3 regions of the Marinilactibacillus sp. XAAS-LB27 genome follow, and region 1 is predicted to be linked to each of the others. Evidence: riboswitches for the same ligand, from Rfam matches in the RefSeq annotation. Region 1 holds a riboswitch; each other region holds the start of a gene.
The links. Region 1 has a riboswitch for thiamine pyrophosphate ahead of thiD (bifunctional hydroxymethylpyrimidine kinase/phosphomethylpyrimidine kinase). Riboswitches for the same ligand answer to the same signal wherever they lie in the genome.
Positions count from the first base shown of each region.

Region 2: it holds a riboswitch for thiamine pyrophosphate, as region 1 does, so the genes downstream of both, thiT (energy-coupled thiamine transporter ThiT) here and thiD (bifunctional hydroxymethylpyrimidine kinase/phosphomethylpyrimidine kinase) in region 1, are expected to answer to the same signal.
Region 3: it holds a riboswitch for thiamine pyrophosphate, as region 1 does, so the genes downstream of both, VXN63_RS10155 (3-oxoacyl-ACP reductase) here and thiD (bifunctional hydroxymethylpyrimidine kinase/phosphomethylpyrimidine kinase) in region 1, are expected to answer to the same signal.

Region 1 covers NZ_JAYXKP010000011.1:12,482-17,676, reverse strand. Annotated here, with positions in the region: gene VXN63_RS11610 (hypothetical protein) at 1-95, opposite strand, end outside; gene mgsA (methylglyoxal synthase) at 134-556, opposite strand; gene VXN63_RS11600 (type 1 glutamine amidotransferase domain-containing protein) at 738-1,253, shown strand; gene thiD (bifunctional hydroxymethylpyrimidine kinase/phosphomethylpyrimidine kinase) at 1,631-2,437, opposite strand; TPP riboswitch at 2,658-2,809, opposite strand; gene VXN63_RS11590 (nuclease-related domain-containing protein) at 3,219-4,079, opposite strand; gene VXN63_RS11585 (metal-dependent hydrolase family protein) at 4,700-5,195, opposite strand, start outside.
Region 2 covers NZ_JAYXKP010000001.1:654,376-659,570, reverse strand. Annotated here, with positions in the region: gene VXN63_RS03180 (biotin--[acetyl-CoA-carboxylase] ligase) at 1-109, opposite strand, end outside; gene VXN63_RS03175 (ribonuclease J) at 328-2,007, shown strand; TPP riboswitch at 2,024-2,131, shown strand; gene thiT (energy-coupled thiamine transporter ThiT) at 2,220-2,789, shown strand; gene cls (cardiolipin synthase) at 3,027-4,469, shown strand; gene VXN63_RS03160 (hypothetical protein) at 4,610-4,924, opposite strand.
Region 3 covers NZ_JAYXKP010000008.1:10,647-15,841, reverse strand. Annotated here, with positions in the region: gene rsmI (16S rRNA (cytidine(1402)-2'-O)-methyltransferase) at 1-507, opposite strand, end outside; gene VXN63_RS10165 (GIY-YIG nuclease family protein) at 485-838, opposite strand; gene VXN63_RS10160 (tRNA1(Val) (adenine(37)-N6)-methyltransferase) at 813-1,535, opposite strand; gene VXN63_RS10155 (3-oxoacyl-ACP reductase) at 1,733-2,491, opposite strand; TPP riboswitch at 2,621-2,734, opposite strand; gene VXN63_RS10150 (YtnP family quorum-quenching lactonase) at 3,278-4,153, opposite strand; gene VXN63_RS10145 (APC family permease) at 4,470-5,195, opposite strand, start outside.

The sequences.
Region 1 (5,195 bases):
ACTGGTTGTTGATTTCTCTTGAGTTGCTTTGGATGTTTCAGAGAAATACCACCATATACGATTAACGCAAGACCTATTATAATTAGTAAACTCATTTTATACCCTTTCTTCCACGTGCACCTAGTCGTTCATTTTAGATCGGTAAATCTTCTCTACCTTTACCTCTGAAAAAATCTCTCCACTGGTAAAAGTCTGCATCGAGCCCTCTGAGTAAAATTTCTGCTGAACCTACGTTGGTGGCTAGCGGAATTTCATATACGTCACTCAACCTTAGTAAAGCAGAGATATCTGGTTCGTGTGCTTGTGCTGTTAGTGGGTCTCTTATGAAAATCACAAGATCCATTTTATTGTCTGATATGTAGGCACCAATTTGTTGGTCCCCACCTAGCGGACCTGATTTGAATCGATGAACATCCAAACCTGTTTCTTCTATAATGCGTGTGCCCGTTGTTCCTGTCGCAAGTAAAGTATGTTTTTCTAATATTGCCTTGTAGGCCGTTGCCAGTTTAATGATGTCTTCTTTCTTTTTATCGTGAGCAATTAATGCAATATTCATCTCTGTTCACTCCATCCTATTGGTTTCAGACTCGTCATACTTTGTATCTTCATTCATCATAACATATCTTATCGGTGAGATAATACCATGAGAAACAGCAACTGTTATAAGCATTAGATTTGCACCCATTCTATGTGCGCGATACACTAAGTGTAGAAAAAATAATAGGAGGAATTTAGACATGGGTAAAAAAGTAGCAACGGTTATGACAAAATTATTTGAAGATGTAGAATTCACTTCACCAAAAGAAGAACTTGAGAAAGCAGGCCACGAAATTGTAACGATTGGCTTTGAAGCTGGCGAGACAGTTGAAGGTAAAAAAGGGAAAGCTTCTGTTATAATCGACAAAAGTATTGACGATGTTTCACCAGAAGATTTTGACGCACTACTCATACCTGGTGGGTTTTCACCTGATCAACTACGTAAAGATGAGCGTTTCTTGAACTTCACACGTGCATTCTCTGAAAATAAAAAACCGATTTTCTCAATCTGTCACGGACCACAATTATTAATCAATGCTGAAGTTGTAAAAGGGAAAGACATTACTTCAGTATCTCAAGTAGCGATTGACCTTAAAAATGCCGGTGCAAACTTCCGTGATGAAGAAGTTGTCATTGATGATTCTGGTTTAATTTCAAGTCGTACGCCTGAAGATTTACCTGCTTTTAACAAAGCTATGGTGAACGCGTTACAATAATTACGGTTAGCTGAGGAAATTATTATTTTTATCAGCTAAAACCTTAACTGATTTTAAGGATAAGTAAAATATTTATTGTTAAACTATCTATAGTGTCAGAATTATAAAACACTTTTCTTTTCTCCCCCTAATATTGAACGTTTTAAAGTGGCCCCCCACTTTACTTTGTTCTTTTGAAAAGAAATTTATTCTATATGAAGCTGAACTTTCTTTCTCCCCTGATTGAATTGTATACACTGCTGAATATAGAAACATAAGAGACTAGATATGTCTTAATTTTAATTGAGGTTGGAATGTTTTCCTTCCTTAAAAAAATCCCATTAGGATTCAGCGAATGTTCGCTCTTTCCTAATGGGATTTTTTTGTCTACTTTTATATTAATTAAGTTTACGGTAAGCCCAGTGATTCGTCGGACCATGACCGTGACCAACCTGTTCCAATGGATCAGATATTGCGGCCTGAATGTAAGCTTTGGCAGTCTTGATGGCTTCTAGCACTGAATGACCTTTTGCAATTTCAGCTGTAATACACGCTGAATACGTACACCCTGTACCATGGGTATTTTTCGTGTCAATTCTAGGAGTGGATAACCAAACTTCCTCTCCACTTTCAAGCAGTATCAAGTCAGAGGCTTGCGGATCATCTAAAGCATGACCACCTTTAATGATGACAACTTTGCTGCCAGCTTCTTTTAACTGATAGGCGGCTTTAAGCATAGATTTTTTATTCATAATCTCAGTCCCTGTCAATGCCTCGGCTTCTGGAATATTGGGTGTGATGACATCGGCTAGAGGGACCAGTCTGCTTTTCATGACTTCGACCGCAGTGGATGCCATTAAGGGATGGCCACCTTTTGCGACCATTACCGGATCAATGATCAGCGGGGCTATTTTATTATCTAAAAGCTTGTTTGCAATAAGCTCCATATAATCTCCATTAACCAGCATACCTGTTTTTATCGCTGACAAGTTGAAGTCACTAAAGATCGCATCCAATTGTGCTTCGACCATTTCAAGCGGCATAGGGTGTACTCCGTGAACCCCAAGCGTATTCTGAGCCGTGACCGCCGTTAATACGGATACCCCAAATACGTTTCTTTCCTGAAAGGTTTTTAAGTCTGCTTGAATCCCTGCTCCACCACCACTGTCACTGCCTGCAATCGTCAATACTTGTTTGGTCGTCATTTTCTAGTTCCTCCTTGTACACCGAGCACTTTTTCAATCGCCATAACCGATAAAAAGGTGGTCTTTTCTATTATTTGTTGCGCTACTATTTGAAAATTGTATTGTTTTGTCATTTTGCTCATCCCACTCTCTAGACATTTTAAGACACAAAAAAACTCTTCCAAAATTGATAGAAGAGAGTCGGTTCACACTAAATAAGAATACAGATTACTTGATCTGCTATTCATCATGATCACTTCCCTCCGCTAGCATTACCTAGTTCAGGTTAAGGGTCAGGTCTTACCTTTCTCAGCTTTCACAATCAGTTTGGTTGGAGGGTTGTTGGAAATCCTCGGTCTTTACTGAAAGCTCTATGCTCCCCTAGTTCTTTTAATTTAACGGTTTCATTATATCAGTTCTATGCCGGAAATACCATATGCATGAGCGTCGATTATTTGTCTCAACTCTTTCTATTTTTTACGTTTTTTTTCATCGGTTCATCATACCTTCTTCAAATATATTTTCTATACTATGTTCATACCCACAACAACCAACTTATTTTTCAGGGCGATTACTCCTCCAAGTAATCGTCCGTCTCCTTTTTAACCACTTGCATCTGCAGGTGGTTTTTTTGTTGTTTTGGACTTTACTGATCAGTCTCTTTGATAGTAACGCTTAAGGCCGATTTCATTCTTGGTGATGGCTACATTCAAAGTCAGGAAATCCGTACTCTGTGGAACGGTATAATGAGAACGATCACCACGAAAGGTTCATCGTACATTTGATTACAGAAAATTTCTCCTTAAATATATTCTTTCAGTTTATTCGTTCCTACCATGGTGAAATGTGTTTCTAGCACTTTTCGTATGCTTTTTGTTGATGTTTGTTTACCGCACCAGTCATCGATTTGATTTGTAGTCACCTTACCTTCTGGAAACAAAACTTGATATTGTCTAACACTTTCTAATATAGCTGATTCTAGTGGTACTTTATGCCCGCAGGTCAGACAACTTTTCATTCTAAGACCGCTCGACAAGGAAAGCGTATTGCAGTGCGGACAGACAACCCCTTTTTCTAACAGTTCATAAGGGTATTCGGGCGTAGTTTGTTCATGCTGATTCTGAGTCTCCTGTCCATCCACTAGTTTTTCAGCCAGTTGTCTGTCTTTTTGGGATGGCATTTTAAGCTGATCGTTTATTTTGATGAGGTGGGTTTCAATTTGTGTGGGGAAGATAAAAGAATCGGTGGTACTGGCATTATAAAGGGTAAATGTGGGATGAATGAAGACGACGTGTGCTTCAATTTTATGTTTAAAATGTGTTTCTCTGATTAGATTAGTGAGGTTTTGTTTGGTTCTGGCTAGCTGAATAGTAGGGTTTCTGATAACTTTTCCGGATACTGTCGATAATCCTTCGTTGGTCAAAATGTAATCACCTGAATAATTTTTGATTTCGTACAGATGGATTGTACCTCCAGATATCACTAAGGTATCTATTTGAAAAGTACTTCCGCTAGTTTTTAGTAGTAAATCATTTAGTATCAAAGCGTCATTGGTTAGATGTTTAGCGAGTAGGGTATCAAATTGCTCCTCCCCTGTATATCCTTTTTCGAGATTCCATAGTAGTCTTCGGTCAGATTCCCTTAACGTAGTTCGTGCATCCAAATATATGAGCTTTTTTAGCAAATCTGGCTCTTTTCTCTGATTCTTTACTATAATTGTTATCACCTCATTATTGATACTGATGAATGCTTTGGAATCTAATGAAAATTCTAAAAGTTATTGGTTTTGAGGATAAGCTACAGCTTATCTTTCTTCCTATGGTGGGTTTCTTTTTAATAAGAAATTACAATTATGAACATAGTCCCTCTCGTTGACTTCCTACCTTACGAGACGGACTATCTGGGTGTTTCATTCCCTCTCGTTGGCTTCTGACCTCGCGAGAGGGACTATCTGGACGTTTCATTCCCTCTCGCTGACTTCCCACCTTGCGAGAGGGACTATCTGGGCATTTCATTCCCTCTCGCTGACTTCCCACCTTGCGAGAGGGACTATCTGGGCATTTCATTCCCTCTCGTCGACTTCCAGCCTTACGAGAGGGACTATCTCACCTTTTCATTCCCTCTCGCTGACTTCCGACCTCGCGAGAGGGACTATCTCCCTGTTTCATTCCCTCTCGTTGGCTTCCGATCTAATGAGAGGGACTATCTTAGTGATTCGTACCAAAAACATAGATTAAAAGGATCTTCAAAATGAAAAAACAGCCGTCAGCGGCTGTTTTCAAATCATGCTATTTGGTTTTTGACGATTTTGCCGTCTTTGATGACGAGTTGGATGGTTTCTGCGTTAGATAGGCTGGCAATATCGTCTAGGGGATTCCCTTTGATGACGACTAGATCTGCTAGTTTACCTTTTTCAAGGGTGCCGAGTTCGTTTTCCCAGCCGAGGCATTCTGCGGCTGTCTTAGTGGTCGCGACGATTGCTTCCATCGGCGTCATACCACCTTCTGTCATCAGAGCAAGTTCTCGCAGATTGGTTCCGTGAGGCATGACACCTGCATCGGTTCCCATTGCGATTTTAACGCCTGCTTTGTAGGCCTTAGTGAAACTCTTTTTGTGTGCTTCTATGGCATCTCGAGCTTTTTGAACCGCAGAATCCGGCATTCCAGTTTCTTTAGCCAATTCCAAAACAGCTACTGGAGCGAGTAAGGTTGGAACCAAGTAAGTCCCGTGTTCTTTCATCATTTCAATCGCTTCGTCGTCCAAGAAAATTCCGTGCTCA
Region 2 (5,195 bases), on a different contig from region 1:
TTTTTTCAGAACATGAACAAGCCTCACTAACTTCTATTATTGAAGCAGAATGAGTGGGCTCACTGTTTAAGTAATCCAGATGAATAGCTTTTAAGTTTTGAGGAACCATGATTTGATCTCCATTTCCTTCAAGTTTATAGTAGTAAAGTATACAGATACTAAAAGAGAAAGTCGACTCGTTCCTAAGTAGAAGATTAGTAGGAAATAAGGAATTTCTATGCTATACTAAAATCAGTGTAGAGTGAACGGACGTAAGAAAAATAGGCGAAATAGACTATAATAACTAAGTTGAACTATACGTTAAATCAACTTTTAGAGGTGAAAAATTTGAGTAATATTAAGATTATTCCTTTTGGAGGAGTAAGAGAAAACGGAAAAAATTTATATGTCATTGAATCAGGAGAGGACATCTTTGTCTTGGATTGTGGATTAATGTATCCAGAAGACGACTTGTATGGTATTGATGCAGTTATTCCTGACTTCAGCTATTTACTAGAAAACAAAGACCGCATTGCAGGTGTGTTTTTATCACACGGACATGAGGATGCTATAGGCGCATTGCCATACTTCCTTGAATCTTTCAATGTACCTGTGTTTGGATCAGAACTAACCATTGCATTAGCAAAATTATTTGTTAATGAATCCAGTCTTGGTGCCGATTTTGATGATTATCATGTAATCGATGAACACACAGAAATTGATTTTCATGGAAACTTAGTGAAATTTTTCAGAACAACGCATACTATACCTGACTCTATGGGTATTTCTGTTAAGACTGATGACGGGAACATTGTCTACACTGGAAACTTTAAGTTTGATCAGAGTGCAAGTGAAGGATACCGTACGGACTTTTCTCAGATTTCTGAGATCGGTAAAGAGGGTGTACTTGCGTTATTGAGTGATTCAAATGAAGCAGAAAGTACGATAGAAAATGTTTCTGAGAAAAAAGTTCAAGAAGAAGTTTTGGATATTTTCCAAGACTCAAATAGTAGAATTATTGTTGCTGCAGTAGCAAGTAATATTTTACGTATTCAACAAGTGCTGAATGCGGCACAAGCATCTGGAAGAAAAGTATTCATAACAGGACGTAATCTTGAAGCGATTCTCGCAACAGCGATTGAATTAGACAAATTGACACTTCCTGATGAAAATTTAATCGTCTCAGTGGATAAAATTGATCAGTTTGATGATAACCAAATTATCGTACTTGAAACTGGCGCTTCTGGTGAACCAATTAAAACACTTAGCCGTATGGCAACAGGCAATCATGGACAAGTTAACATTAAAGAAAATGATCTTGTATTTATTGCTACAAGTCCATCTATTGCAATGGAAGTAACCGTTGCTGAAACAGAAAACTTGATCTACAGAGCGGGTGCTACTGTTAAGCATATTTCTGATAATATGAAAGCTTCTGGTCATGCTACGCCGAACGATTTACAATTGATGATCAATTTACTTCAACCGAAGTATTTTATACCAATCCAAGGAGAGTATCGTATGCTTGCAGCTCACGCTGATTTAGCAAACGAAACAGGTATGGATAACGCAGATATCTTTATTTTAAGTAATGGAGATGTTTTGAACTATCAAAATGGTAAAATGAATCAGACTGGTCAAGTACCAGCTGAAAATACGTTAATTGATGGAATTGGTATTGGAGACATTGGAAATATTGTTTTAAGAGATAGACGACTATTATCTGAAGATGGTATTTTTGTAGCGGTTGTAACGATCGACCGGAAAAAACGCAAAGTCGTTTCTGGCCCACACATTGTAACAAGAGGGTTTGTCTTTGTTAAAGAAAGTCAGGATTTAATTAATGAGTCTAACGAAATCGTTACTGACGTGGTACGCAAAAATCTTGAACATAATGATTTCGACTGGGGATCTATCAAGCAAGATATTAGAGAAGAACTCGGAAATCATTTATTCAAAAAAACACGTAGACGTCCAATCATCTTACCTGTTATAATGGAAGTGAACCAAAATCGTCGATTCAAATAAATCACGATAAATTAACTATTTGTACTAGGGGAGCCAATTGAATTGGCTGAGAGTGGACTATAAAGTCCAGACCCTTTGAACCTGTACGTTCGTACGTGCGTAGGGAGAGTACCTAGAATCAGTGTCTAAAAGTATTTTTGTGCTTTTTTGCTATGATGATAAGAATTTACTCCTCCTCTAGTATACATAGTATCTATAGGAGGAGTTTTTGTATGCAGAACGAGAAGTTAAGAATTTATATTGAAGGGACACTATTTGCGGCCATTGCCATGATTTTGTCTTTAATACCCATAGGGATTGGATCATCTTTTAGTGTTTCATTAGGGACGATTCCGTTGACATTTTTTGCCATTAGAAGAGGAATGTTGCCTGGTTTATTTGCGGGCTTTTTATGGGGAATTTTGCATGTAGTAGCTGGAACAGCTTATATATTGAATATCTATCAATTTATTATTGAATATGGATTTGCTTTCACTTGTGTTGGTTTTGCCGGGTACTTTAGCCAAACCATCATCAAAAATATAAAAGAAAATTCACTGAGCAGCGCTAAAAAGTATTTGATCATCACGACATTCATAGGATCGGCTGCACGTTGGTTCTGGCATTTTTTAGCTGGTGTATTCTTTTTTGGAGACTATGCAGTGTGGGGGCTTGATCCAATAACGTTTTCTTTGCTATTTAATGGAGCGAGCATGCTGGCAACAATAGCGGTCACGATTATAGTGTTGGTGTTATTATTCGATAGAGCATCATCTATGTTTGTGCCTAAATCAAAAAATTAATTCTTGAAAATATTTTCCATCAAGCAGTCTCTACTATTAGAGGCTGCTTTGTTTTTTACCAACCAATTGTTACAAAATAACGTATTCTTTTAAAAGGGACTTCGCTTTAGGAGCCCTCTAGGGATAATATATGTAGACGGGTAAAGGCAGAATAGTGTAAACTGATTAAGAAAAACTCTAGAAGGCTAGTGTCAGGTGTTCGTAGAGGAGTCAATAAAAGACTATAAGGGGAATAAAATGGAGATTATTAGAACAATATTCTGGTTATTTATTTTTATCAATTCAATTTTAGCATTTATAACAGTTTTCAGAGAAAGAGAAAGAGATATTGCAGCAATATGGGCATGGCTACTCGTCATTACAATGTTACCCGGGATCGGAATTGTTCTTTACCTATTTCTTGGACGAAAAATATCTCAAGAAAATATTTTCGACATTCGATCACAGAAAAGAATTGGTATGACGCAATTGGTTGAAGCGCAAAAACAGTTAATTGAGTCCGAAAATCTAGATGTTCCGGAAGCGAAGCATATGGATGCTACCTTGGAACTAGTTTCTCTCTTCTTAGAAAGTAATGAAGCTATTTTAACCAAAGGAAATAAAGTGGATATTATCACAGATGGTAAAGAAAAATTCGATAGATTAATAGAAGACATCGGTAAAGCAGAACACCACATTCATGTGACTTACTATATATTTAAAGCAGATGGTATTGGTACAAGATTGTTAAAAGCTCTAGAAGAAAGAGCTGAAAATGGGGTTGAAGTTAAAGTTTTATATGATCCGATTGGGGCTAGAGTCGTAGGCGCTCATTTCTTTGAACATCTAAAAGCTCTAGGAGGAAAAGCTGAGCCTTTCTTCGGTTCTAAATTTTTCAGACTGAACTACAGAAATCACAGAAAAATAGTCGTAATCGATGGAAAAGTGGGTTATACAGGAGGCTTTAATGTCGGAGATGATTATTTGGGTCTCTACGAAAAGATGGGATACTGGAGAGATACACATCTTAGAATCAACGGAAACGGTGTTCTTCCTTTGCAAACAAGGTTTTTGATGGACTGGAATGCATCTGTAAAACATCATCCAGTCAGTTATGAAGAAAGTTATTTTCCAGTTTCATCTTTTATAGGCTCCACTGATCTACAAATTGTTTCCAGCGGACCAGATACTGAAATGCATGCAATTAAAAAAGGTTTTCTTAAAATGATTAGTATGGCTAAGGAGTCCGTTTATATCCAGACACCCTATTTCATACCAGATGAAGCGTTGATGGAAACGATAAAAATTGCGAGTTTATCTGGTATTGATGTTAAATTGATGATCCCCAACAAACCAGATCATCCTTTCATATACCGTGCTACTCTTAGCTATGCGGAAGAAATGATTAACTCAGGCGTCAAAGTATATATTTACGATGCTGGATTTATTCATGCAAAGACAATCGTAATAGATGGAGAAATATTATCAGTGGGTACAGCCAACTTTGATATAAGAAGTTTTAAGCTGAACTTTGAAGTCAATACCTTTATTTACGATCGCCATTTGGCGAAAGAGCAAGTAGCTATTTTCGAGAAAGATATGGAAGCTTCTTATGAATTAACTCGAGAAATCATAAACCAGTATTCTAAATGGGAATTATTCAAGCAGCAATTTAGTCGTTTGTTTTCGCCAATACTATAGGTTTTGTAATAAGTATGTATAAAATTCATTTGTAATAACGTGAAAAAGTCTTCAAAGGGAACGTGTTTCTCCCTCTGAAGACTTTTTAGTGTTAAGAAATATACTAGCAATAAATAAAACGAAAGTTTAAACTATAGAGTTTACTTAACTAGTCTAATATGTCTGATTTGATCACTGTTTATCAAATGAACAGTATTACTATTATGGCTATTCAAAATGATTTGACTACTATAAGGAGAAAAAGAAGCTGTTCCAGTACATTCGGATATAGATGAGTCGTGTGCAGATGGATTCAATTGTATAGTAATCAGTTTCTGTTTACGCACAGCTTGTTTGATGAAGTGTCTTAGTTGTAAAGCTGGCATTTGTTTATGAACTGCAAAGTGACTACGATTTAAATAAGTTTCTTTGAAGTAATGAAGGATTTGATTTTTTTCAACTGCAAATTTTTCCATGAGCTCATCTCCCGAACGTTTGTTTAAATAGATTATACCGAACACGCATTCCGTTTGTCAACAAAGAATTAGAAAGTCAATTTGGACAACTAAATTTCGACTTAAGAAGCCTTCTACTAAGTAAGTACAGTTAAGGTTAAATGGTTTTTAACTTCGGAAAATTTCATTGACTGTCTGTTTCAATGTGTACGTTTATTTTGAGTTAGAGTTTAAATAACATAATAAAAAATAGGGACTATAAAATACAAATCATAGTGATGAAAACACTATT
Region 3 (5,195 bases), on a different contig from region 1:
GAAAATGATGGTTTCCTGGCGTTTATTCAGTGTTTCCAGTTCAGTATGCAAATCTTTTTTCTTCCTCGGTAAGAACCCGTGAAAGTAAAACGGTTGGGGTGAGATACCAGAAGCAATGAGTGCTGGCAGTGCAGCATTTGCTCCCGGTAATGGGACAACTGCAATCCCCGCCTCAATAGCTGCTTTAACCAAGTCTACACCCGGATCGCTAATCGAAGGCATACCTGCGTCACTCACCTGAGCAATCGTTTCTCCGGCAATCATTCGTTCAATCAGTTTTGGTGTACGTTCATTTGAGTTATGTTCGTGAAAGCTAATCTGACTTGTCTGAATTTCAAAATGATTCAGTAATTTCTGGGTGTTTCTGGTATCTTCAGCAGCAATTAAATCTGCTTCTTTCAACATTCTGATGGCTCTAAACGTCATATCTTCTAAATTCCCAATCGGTGTCGGTACGAGATATAACATACCTGTTTCTGTTTTCTCATAACTCTTTTGCGTCTGCATCAACTGCATCCTCTCTTCTTACAATCTTGCATCGTTCTTGTTGACTGAATGGTAACCCCACTCCGTTTTGTTTCAAATATCGTTCTTTACTAATTCTTGTTCGTTTTTTAAAGGCTGCTTCGGCTTTCGTCGCTGCACTTCTCGTTGGATGAATTTCAGCATAAATCATTCTAAGGGGGCGTCTATAGGCTGGTTTGGTGTATTTCGCACCTGTACCAGAATTATGTTCATCTAGTCTTCGCTCTAGGTCTGTGGTATATCCACCATAAAACGAACCATCTTTACAATGTAGGACATAGAAATAGCTATTCTTTACTTCGTTCAGTTCCATAAATCATCCTTCTCACTTCTGGTAAATATTGGTCATTTTGATCAAACACAAATAAAGGGGGGAGCACAGAGAATCCTGTTTCTTTTCCATTTTTGATGCCTTCAATCAATATCATGTTTGCTTCTTTATGCTCTTTAGGGTAAACGAATCGGACTCTTTTAGGCGCAAGGTTAACGGCACGCATAGCATCCAAGATTTCTAAAAACCGATCCGGTCTGTGTACAAAATAAGCTTTCCCTTTTGTTTTAAGTAAAAAAGCCGTTGCTTTCATCATTTCCTCCAGAGACAAAAAGATTTCATGTCTGGCAATCGCAAGGTGCGTGTTTGGATTCTGAAGGCTTTCTTCTGTCACTTTGAAATAAGGTGGATTACAAGTTACGACATCCACCGAATCGTGACGAATCATTTCTCTGATTTCTTTAACATCAGCCTTTTTCATTGTTACTTGTTCCTCTAACTGATTCAACTTGATACTTCTATTTGCCATATCTACAAGTCTTTCCTGAATCTCTATCCCCATCACCGGACTAGCCGTCTTTTGACTAAGCATAAGGGCAACCGCACCGTTCCCAGAACAAAGATCGATAATTTTAGCGCGATTATGCTTGGGTACTTGAGCAAACTCTCCTAATAATACGGCATCTAGTGAAAAAGAGAAGACTGAAGGGCTCTGTATAATTTCTATATCGTATTGCATCAACTGATCAATACGTTCGTCATCTTTAAGTAAGTCTTTCAATCGCTTAGCTTCCTTATCTATCAGTTTCTTATAGTATACCAAAATTTTCTAGTGAACATTACCCCGAACAAGTAAAAAGCTACACCCACTAAGGCGTAGCTTTTTGCTTCTAATCAATAAAATGATTAATCACTTTCTACAAAACTATTTATTTCTTAATTCATTGTCAGTCCGCTATCTACAACAATATTCTGCCCCGTGACGCCTCTTGAAGCTTCAGACCCCAAGAAAACAACGACTTCCGCTACATCTGTTGGTTCTGTCACACGATTTAGTGCAGAACTAGCTGCTATCAAATCAAAAACTTCTGGCGTAGTCACTGCACTAGCATCTGTCCGTTCTAATAATCCACCAGACACCATATTGACTGTGATCTGATCTTTCCCGAGCTCTTTTGCCATATTCCTAGTAAAACCAATGAGTGCCGCTTTCGCAGTTGTGTATTGGTGATAAGGTACTACGGGATTTTGAAACAAGTTTGTTCCAATATTGATTATACGACCATATCCTTGTTTTTTCATTCCGGGAAGGACCGCTTGGATTGTATTCAAAGCAGATTGGACCGTTCCTTGAAGCTGTTCATTGTAATTTTCCCAAGTCAATTCTTCCACCGCTCCTTGGGTGACTGGATTAAATTCAAAATTGATTAAAGCATTGTTTACGACGATATCGATAGGTCCAAATTGTTCTGTTGCTTTTTTTACCATGGCTTCTACTTGTTGTTTATTTCTGACATCTGCTTGGATGGCGATTGCGTTTCCTTCCCCTATCTCTTCAACAACCTTAAGCGCCTTTTCCTTACTTTTAAAGTAATTGACTACTACTTTATATCCTTTTTCACCGAACTGTTTCGCAATCACAGCACCTAGTCCTCGACTTGATCCTGTCACTAAAACGGTCTTCTGTTCACTCATTGCTTTTCCTCTTTTCACTTTTTTTGAACAAATAAAAAACACCCCTTCACTATCCTTTGCGGACAGAAAAGTGGTGTCGGCTTATTTGCAATCTCAATAAAGCCTTCTCAAAAGAGAGTGCTAGAGTCAAAATCGTTCATTCCACTTTTCCTACGCTGGCTTTATCCAGATCAGGTCCTAAGGGTCAGGTTTCTACCTATCTCAGCCTCAGCATTTCAGCAATAAGCTCCCCTAGTGGTCTTTTTATGTATTCAATTACATAAATCATATCATAAGCTTTTAAAATAATATACTATATTATTTTAAAAAACATTCACCCAATTTCCCTTTAAGTATTGGATTAAATTGCCTTAAAATTGACAAAAGCCCCTCCCAGTTAAGGGAGCGGCTCTCTGATTAAAAATAAATGACTTATACAGTTAATTCGTGCTAAATTACTATTCAAATTATATGACTGAGTTTCTCATTTAAACAACACAGTCCCTACCTCTACTGTGTCCTTACAACTCTATAGTTGCGCCAGATCGATTAAACTTCGTTAAAACGATTTTATATAATACTTCATATTTATTCTTAATGTAGTAACATTATACCACATATATCAAAAGAAGCAAAATTTAGGCATTTTAGGACTCGACTTTCGTCCTTTAGATTCAACGTTTTTAACCAACCGTATCAACCTTACGTCATTCTTAATTGTTTTGAAAAGAAAAGCTAATCTAGAGTTAAAAATGATTGAGCACATCAAAACAAGCAAGTAAATGATTACTAATTGTCTTTTTCTTTTTAAAATTGAATGTAAGCTTGTTTCGTTCTTTTAAGGTCATCGATAATTTGCTTCCCACTATAATCCCACTGCACCATTCTATAAAAAGCATCATGGTAAAAGATGAATTTTGCATTGAGCTTACGCGCTTCTTCCATCCAGTATAGCTTGGCGTCAATAGAATCCATCGGATAATCATCAAATCCAAGCACCCATAGGGGGTTTTGATGAGCATGCGTAGGCATGATGTCCGCTAGATGTAAAAGCGTTTCTTGGTTCTGTGTCAGTTTTACAATAGCATGTCCCTTGCTGTGTCCGCCGGTATGGATTAGTTCAATACCCGGGACGATTTCAAGACTCTTATTAAATGTTCTGACTTGCTCCTGAACCGCTTCCCAGTTTTCTTTCCAGTACGTACTTTTTGAACGGATATTGGGATGGCGAATTTCTTCCCATTCAATATCATTTACATAGATCACAGCATTTGGAAAGGTCGATACATATTGCCCTTCTTTCAACTGAGTTAAGCCTCCAGCATGATCGAAGTGCATGTGGGTCATGATTAAACCGTCAATATCTTGAACGGCTAATCCAACTTGATTCAGACTTTCTTCGATCTTCGTTTCTTCTCGCACACCATAATTTCGAATTTGCTTATCTGATAGCTTCCCAGTGCCGACTCCTGCATCAATTAAATAATTTTTATTTTTATATTGTATTAAAATCGCATCCGTTGGTAATTCAATCTGGTTCTTTTCATTAGCTGGATATTTCCTTGACCAAAGTGGTTTCGGGACGGGGCCAAACATCGCACCTCCATCCATTGAAGTTATGCCTCCGTCTATCCAAGTTAATGTCATATCATGGAATTTGAATGTGTCTAATTGGTCAGTCATTTTGTTTACCCCTTTTCCTTTTAATTCGACCTATTCCTTAAATCTAGTTCTTTTTTGTTAAAGCAAAAATCAATATGGGAACTGAATAATTTTTTTTAAATACTGCTGATCAAAAGTTTTGATAATTTCTTCTGCATAGTCGATTTTACCTTAACATAGAAGGGCTGAAAAGTTATTAGTCAAAATCAGATGAAAAAGTTACGTTTTTGGAATCGGGCTATCCATTAAACTAACTTCATTATTGGTCATTCAACATAATAATAAACCATCCTCTTCGCTTTCAGCTGAGCTGTAAGATAGAGGATGGTTTATTTTATTATGATGCGATTTGATTTTTCTTTTGATAATAAACGAATCCAGCGATACAGACAAGTAAAGAGAAAATCAGGAAAAAGGGTACAAAAGTCGGATTAGAGAAGATTCCTCCTACTAAAATGACCAGCGAACCAAGTGTTCCAAGTACTGGTGCAACATAGCCTAAGAAGACATTTTTGATGACACCTTCTCGTTTCAATTGGATCACTTTCAAGTAAAGAACAGCGTATGCCAAGTAACTGAATACAATCGCGATTTCACTGATATCTCCGCCTGATAACAAGGACGTTTTTTGTGAGATATAATGTAATCCCATCCATACCAAGCTAACTACAAAAGCAAAAATAGTCGAAGCTGGTGATAATTCTCTTTTTGCATCCATGACTTTGATACTGTCACTCATTGGAATCATGTTTTTTGTCGCAAGTGCTTGAGGCAGACGGATATATCCTAAAGTCAATCCATTGACTACACCTAAAACAGCAATCAAAACAAAAGTAAGCATGATCGATTCACCATTTGCCCCAAGTATAGCTGTACCAATCTGACTGATTGCAGCATCTCCTGTGGACAAGATATACTCTTCTCCAACAATCGATACTGTTCCTAAGAAGTAAGCTAGGTAGACAACGAGTACAATTAAAGGTCCAATGGTTAAAGCAATTGGCATATTGCGTTTAGCATTTTTAACTTCTGGTGTGATGGTTGTCGAGATAACCCATCCTTC